3 regions of the Buttiauxella sp. BIGb0471 genome follow, and region 2 is predicted to be linked to each of the others. Evidence: predicted binding sites of a transcription regulator. Region 2 holds the regulator's gene; each other region holds the start of a gene.
What was found. The regulator CRP, encoded in region 2, controls carbon source genes, mostly activating them, when cyclic AMP is high. The targets are predictions, from matches to a motif close to ATGTGANNNNNNTCACAT.
Positions count from the first base shown of each region.

Region 1: the regulator CRP is predicted to act here: its motif matches at 1,097-1,114, upstream of rhaS (HTH-type transcriptional activator RhaS).
Region 3: the regulator CRP is predicted to act here: its motif matches at 1,189-1,206, upstream of M2371_RS16455 (nucleoside-specific channel-forming protein Tsx).

Region 1 covers NZ_JANUEU010000004.1:141,712-143,986, forward strand. The annotation lists gene rhaB (rhamnulokinase) at 1-941, opposite strand, end outside; gene rhaS (HTH-type transcriptional activator RhaS) at 1,242-2,078, shown strand; gene rhaR (HTH-type transcriptional activator RhaR) at 2,154-2,275, shown strand, end outside.
Region 2 covers NZ_JANUEU010000004.1:14,896-17,170, forward strand. The annotation lists gene M2371_RS13955 (phosphoribulokinase) at 1-7, shown strand, start outside; gene M2371_RS13960 (OsmC family protein) at 38-442, opposite strand; gene crp (cAMP-activated global transcriptional regulator CRP) at 757-1,389, shown strand; gene M2371_RS13970 (YccS/YhfK family putative transporter) at 1,580-2,275, shown strand, end outside.
Region 3 covers NZ_JANUEU010000005.1:119,511-121,785, forward strand. The annotation lists gene M2371_RS16450 (YafY family protein) at 1-10, shown strand, start outside; gene M2371_RS16455 (nucleoside-specific channel-forming protein Tsx) at 42-935, opposite strand; gene M2371_RS16460 (DUF3251 domain-containing protein) at 1,316-1,876, opposite strand; gene nrdR (transcriptional regulator NrdR) at 2,028-2,275, shown strand, end outside.

The DNA.
Region 1 (2,275 bases), 130 kb from region 2:
TCGGTGATCCCCAACTCGCGGGTCACGCGCTGCAACAGCCACAGCCCCATAATGTTTTTCAGCACCCGGTAGCGCCCTTCCGCACCGCCTTCGTTGGTGATGTTGGCGGCTAATGCCGCGCTGTTGGCATAAGGTGTTTTGCTCTCAAAGCCCATCAGCGACCAGGTGCCAGAAGAAAGGTAAGCGGCATCTTTGTCTTTCAGCGGTGCACCAATCACCGCACTGGCGGTGTCGTGTGTGGCAACCGAAACCACCGGGATTTTGTTGCCTTCACGGCAAACCCACTGGCCGATAACGTTGCCCGGATGCGTCGGAGTGCCGAACCATTTATGCGGCACGCCCGCCCAGTCGAGCAGCGTTTCATCCCAGTTGTCGCTGTTGATGTTCACCAGTTGCGTGGTGGTGGCGTTGGTATATTCCCAATTCAGAGCGCCTGTCAGGCGGAAGCAGAAATAGTCCGGGATCAGCAGGGCATGCTCGACGTTATCAATCAGCTCCGGCTGCTGTTCCACCAGCGCACGGAACTGATAGAGCGTGTTAAATGGCAGGAATTGAATGCCGGTGCGGCGGTAAATATCTTCACGGCCCAACTGCTTGAGCGCGGTGTCCATCACGCCATCGGTACGGCTGTCGCGGTAGGAAATAGGCTGCCCGACGCGCTTGCCTTCGCGGTCAATCAGCACGTAATCCACACCCCAGGTGTCGATGCCGATGCTGTCGATAGCAATGCCTTCGTCGCAGGCTTTTTGCAGGCCGGTACGGATTTCATCTTCCAGCGCGTCGACGTCCCAGACGGTGGAAGTTTCGGCCAGTCTTAAGCAGTTAGTGAAACGATGAATTTCGCGCAGGCAGATACTGCGAGTGTCGCTATCAAAACGCGCCAGCATGACACGGCCGCTTGATGCGCCCAGGTCTACCGCAACACTATGGCGTAGAGTCATTTTGGGGGTCCTTGCTAAATTAATTGCCCCCACTTTAAAAAGTAACGCCGTCGTCCACCTTCTCGACACTGACAGTGCCTATCAGCCATTGGCAAAAAGGCAAAGGTGAACGTGAGTGATGTCACAGATTCATGTTTATCACCCATAAAGCTGCCCTGTGACGCTCTCCGCATTTCCTGATAATTCCCGTCCGTTCTTAAAAAACGAGCAAGTTTTAACTGATTTCGTGTCGAAACTTTAAGGTGCAGATGAGAATCGTTACCTACTATCTGCCCATGTTAAAAAAGCTTGGGGGTAATGATGACGGTATTGCATGGTTTTGACTTTTTCCCATCTGGACATTCATCCGTGGCGATTGAGCCGCGTTTACCCCAGGCTGCATTCCCTGAACATCATCATGATTTTTATGAAATCGTCATTGTGGAACATGGCACTGGAACGCACGTTTTTAACGGCCACCCCTACACATTGAGTGGCGGTTCGGTCTGCTTTGTACGTGACCACGACCGCCATTTGTACGAGCACACCGAAAATCTGTGTCTGACCAATATTCTGTATCGCGCCCCGGATGCGTTTTGCTTTTTGTCCGGCCTCGATAAGCTGCTGCCGCAGGAACTAGACGGCAATTATCCGTCGCACTGGCGTGTAAACCAGCCGGTGCTGCAACAGGTACGCGGCCTGATCGATCAGTTTGAGCAAATTGGCGAAGCGGCGGACACGCACGCCGTCGCCAACCGTGAAATTCTGTTTATGCAGCTTCTGGTATTGCTGCGTAAAGGCAGCATGATGGAAGGCGCAAGCAACTCGGAAGGCCGCTTAAATCAACTGATGGCGTGGCTGGAAGACCATTTTGCCGAGGATATTTGTTGGGAACAGTTAGCCTCACAATTCACTCTTTCCCTGCGCACGTTGCATCGGCAGCTTAAACAGCAAACCGGCATGACTCCGCAGCGTTATCTCAACCGTTTGCGCCTGATGAAAGCGCGTCATTTGCTGCGTCATGGCGAGGAGAGCGTGACGGAAATCGCCTTCCAGTGCGGTTTTGGCGACAGTAACCATTTTTCGACGCTTTTTAAGCGTGAGTTTTCCTGGTCCCCGCGTGAGATTCGCCAGGGGCGTGACACGCAACTTCAGTAATCGCGAAGGCAGTCACCGTTTTTTTAGCCAAAAAAGCCAATACTTTCTGATTCTTTCGGTTTTTGAGGCATCACGGTGGCGGGTCATTTAGTTCTCAAGAAAGCAGATTTTTTCGCCTCTGCCACGCAGCCCGTGGCGGTGGCTGACCGCTATCCGCAAAACGTCTTTGCCGAACATACCCATGATTTCTGCGAGCT
Region 2 (2,275 bases):
TAATTAGGGCGGCTAAACACCGCCCTTTTACTTCACTCTAGCCTTCAATCACTTCGTAGCTATGGGTGATGTTTACGGCTTTTTCCAGCATCAACGCAACGGAACAGTACTTCTCAGCAGACAAGTCTACCGCACGCGAAACTGCATTATCTTTCAATTCCTTGCCTGTCACGATGAAATGCAGATTAATATGCGTGAACAGACGCGGCGCTTCCTCGCGGCGCTCGGAGGTCAGTTTCACTTCGCAATCAGTCACGTTGTAGCGGCCTTTTTGCAAAATAGAAACCACGTCGATTGCGCTACAACCACCAGCGGACATCAGAACCATTTCCATCGGACTGGGTGCTTTATCGCCAGAATTACCGTCCATCAGAATCTGGTGTCCAGAAGCGGACTCCCCAAGGAAGGTTAACCCTTCAACCCACTTCACTCGTGCTTGCATGTTGCTTCTCCCGTTGAAAAAATTGTCTTTCAGAGTACGCAGATTCAGCAAATCTGGCAATGGAAGGCGACCTGCGTCAAGCTGAAACGAGACAATAGGAGACACTTGTCAAAAGCTATGCTAAAACAATCCAGATGCAACATCGATACATTGACGTTATGCATGTATGCAGAGGACATCACTAATTACAGGCAGCAAGAATGACTTGCATGCCATCTCCCCAAGGTGGGGAATATTCTAATACTTGCAACGCCAGACAGGATGTTTAGCGTCCTGTCGTTGGTAGCCAGTTATAAAACAGAGGATAACCGCGCATGGTGCTTGGCAAACCGCAAACAGACCCGACTCTCGAATGGTTCTTGTCCCATTGCCACATTCATAAGTATCCATCGAAGAGCACACTGATTCACCAGGGTGAAAAGGCTGAGACGTTGTATTACATCGTCAAGGGTTCTGTGGCTGTTCTGATCAAAGATGAAGAGGGCAAGGAAATGATCCTCTCCTATCTGAATCAGGGCGATTTCATTGGCGAGTTAGGGCTGTTCGAAGAAGGTCAGGAACGTAGTGCCTGGGTTCGTGCTAAAAGTGCCTGCGAAGTGGCTGAAATTTCATATAAAAAATTCCGCCAGCTCATTCAGGTCAATCCAGACATTTTGATGCGCCTGTCTTCACAGATGGCTCGCCGTCTGCAAGTGACATCTGAGAAAGTCGGTAACCTGGCATTCCTGGATGTGACTGGTCGTATCGCGCAGACACTGCTGAACCTGGCTAAACAGCCTGATGCAATGACCCACCCGGACGGTATGCAGATTAAAATTACCCGTCAGGAAATCGGTCAGATCGTGGGTTGCTCTCGCGAAACCGTTGGTCGTATCTTGAAAATGCTGGAAGATCAAAATCTGATCTCTGCTCACGGTAAAACGATCGTCGTTTACGGCACTCGTTAATCTCCGTCTCAAAAAAGGCGTGTTGCTTCATAACACGCCTTTTTTGTCTCTAAAAAACTAAATCCGAAACCCGATTAATTGAAGCTGCAGCAAGGCAGCAAGTGAGTTCATCCCGATGAGCTTACTCAAGTAAGTAATTCGGGTGGATGAACGCAGCTAACGCCGCTGCAGCTTTAAGTAAGAAGGGTTTATGTGGCGAAGACTGATCTACCATCCTGAAGTTAACTACGCACTGCGGCAAACGCTGGTGCTGTGCCTTCCGGTGGCAGTAGGTTTGCTCTTTGGCAATCTCCAGTCCGGCCTGCTTTTCTCTTTAGTCCCTGCCTGCTGCAACATTGCAGGGCTTGATACTCCCCATAAACGCTTCTTCAAACGCCTGATCGTCGGCGGTAGCCTGTTTGCCGTCAGCAGTTTGATCATGCAGCTTTTATTGCTTTATACCTCCGTGCCGTTGCCGGTGATATTGGCTGTGATGGCGCTATTGCTGGGCGTCACAGCAGAAATCAGCTCCCTGCATGCTCGTCTGCTTCCCGCCTCACTCATTGCCGCGATCTTTACACTCAGCATGGCGGGGAATATGCCCATCTGGAAGCCAATGCTGCTGTATGTCAGCGGTACAATTTGGTACGGCGTGTTTAACTGGTTTTGGTTCTGGATGTGGCGCGAGCAGCCACTGCGCGAATCATTAAGCTTGCTCTATCGCCAACTGGCGGATTACTGCGAAGCCAAATACGGGATGCTCACGCAGCATACCGACCCTGAAAAAGCGCTGCCTCCGCTCCTGGAGCGGCAGCAAAAAGCCGTTGACCTGATCACGGTCTGCTACCAGCAATTGCACATGCTGGCGGCAAACCAGCAAAATGGCTACAAGCGCTTGTTACGTGCG
Region 3 (2,275 bases), on a different contig from region 2:
CGGCAAATAGCGGATCGGCTTTTCACTGATTCAGACGGTTATCAGAAGTTGTAACCTACAACCAGGTAACCACCCCAACCGGTAGAACGCACGTTGAAATCACCATCACCGAAGTTCAGGCTGGCGTTATCTGCCCACTGACCACCGTTGTGCCAGTAACGAGCAACCACAGAGTAATGCCAGTGATCGTAATTCAGCGCAAGGATATGGCTGGAAGCGATGGAGTTGCTGGTACGGGCGTGTTTGCCCTTATTGTCGATGAAGTTGTCATCGCCCAGATCTGAACCCCAGTCGAAGTTGGTGAAGCCGATGTAGCTCAGGTTACCGCCCCACAGGGAAGTAATCGGCACAAAGTATTTCACTTTGAAGCGGTAGCCATCCCACTCGTTTTCGTTGGACGCGCCATAGTTTTGCCACTGGTATTTTGCGTACACGTTCAGAGACAGGCTCATCGGCAGACCGGTGTCGATGTCGGTACCCAGACCCATATACCAGGTGTTTTGTTTGCTGGCATCGTCGCCGTGAGCACCCATATCGTAGATATAGTTATTGGCGATGTACCATTCTTTAAATGGACCAAATGCCAGGCTGGTGCCAGTCAACTTGTCGATAGAGAAGCGGGGTTCGATCTCCATAAACATACGAGAACCGTCATCCCAGATGCCCTTATCGTTGCCGTTGCCCCACTCGAAGGTTTTTGGAATATCGATGTAGCCATAAAAATCTAACCAATCTTTTTTGGCAAACGCTTCATATTCCAGGTAGACGTCGTTAGTGATTTTTGGTCCGAAACGAGTGTGGTAGCTGCCTACCACGTTGACACTTTGGTGCCACCAATCAGAGAGGTATTCAGTATTTTTTGCATCGTCGGCCTGAGCCGTGAAAGAACTTGAAAGCGCCAGGACGGTACTAGCCGCCAAAATAATTTTTTTCATAATATTTTATGCCACTGTTTTTACATGAATCCCGTGAGGGCAGGAGGTGAGTGATCACCAAGGTCATCAACCATTCAGCTGGTTTCTTATTGACGCGCCTATTATAGAAATCCCTGCTCACAAAAATATGTTTCATTTCACATTATCGCCACATGCGTAATCGATTGCGTTCACGTTTGCGCACATTAAAAACGGGCGAGATTCTACCTGCTTCGTAAATTTAAGCAAATGCATGAGGCAAAGTTACAAATATATGTGATTCAGATCACTGGGTTTATTGGCGGTATGGTAGGCCGTTTGTCATACTTTCTTCGGCAAGATGTAACAAAAAACGCAGATGTTACCGAGGCTTACCCTCACGGGCGTGAGGGTTGCGGAGTTTATTGCGCGGGCAATGCCTGTGAAGGGTCTACAGGCTGAATGTCATGAATACGCACGAAACCGGGTTGATCTGGTGAAAGCCCTGAAAGTAGCAATGGAATGCTGACATCGCTCGGCGCTAAGACGCTGGCAGGCGCGCTGAATTGTTGCGACTGAACGTTCACTTCCTGGTAGTTATCGGTCGTGCCCTGAATCTGCCCCCATTCTACTTTGCCAGTGAAAGCAGGCAGCGGATCGTTCGACTCGCCCTTAATAATGAGCATCACCCGGCTGCCGTTGGCTTCAGGCGTGATGCTGCTCAGAGACATTTGCAAATTGCCCAATTGGCTGTTCAGGCGAGCGGGCGTTTTGGAACCTGGTAGCAAATAAACACCAGTTGTTGATTTGGCATTGAGCGAATTTTGTTGCGTCAGCTTGACGGTCTGGTCGGTGAGTTGGGTCATTTCTTTATTTAACGAACCCACTTCGCTCTTCATCTGGCGGACTTCAGTTTGTTGGGCGCAGGCGCTGAGGCTTACCAGGCTGCTAACCAGGAGAATTCTTAGGTAACTCTTTGTCATCGCTAATTTTTCCTTAAAGTTTCGTCCTGTTTTAAGCGTAGCCTGCCCGGAATGAAAAGTCATATTTCTTAGCATTACGTGGCGTTGCCTTTGTACTACCGCTACTTCGCGGTAAACTATTCTTCATTTGAAAAATCATTCAGGACGCGCCATGCATTGCCCATTCTGTTTCGCAGTAGACACCAAAGTGATTGATTCCCGGCTTGTCGGCGAAGGGTCTTCCGTGCGTCGTCGCCGTCAGTGCCTGGTTTGTAATGAACGCTTCACGACGTTTGAAGTGGCAGAACTTGTTATGCCGCGCGTGGTGAAAAGTAATGATGTTCGTGAGCCGTTTAATGAAGACAAACTGCGCAGCGGTTTTTTAAAAGCGCTGGAAAAGCGCCCTGTCAGTTCCGATGA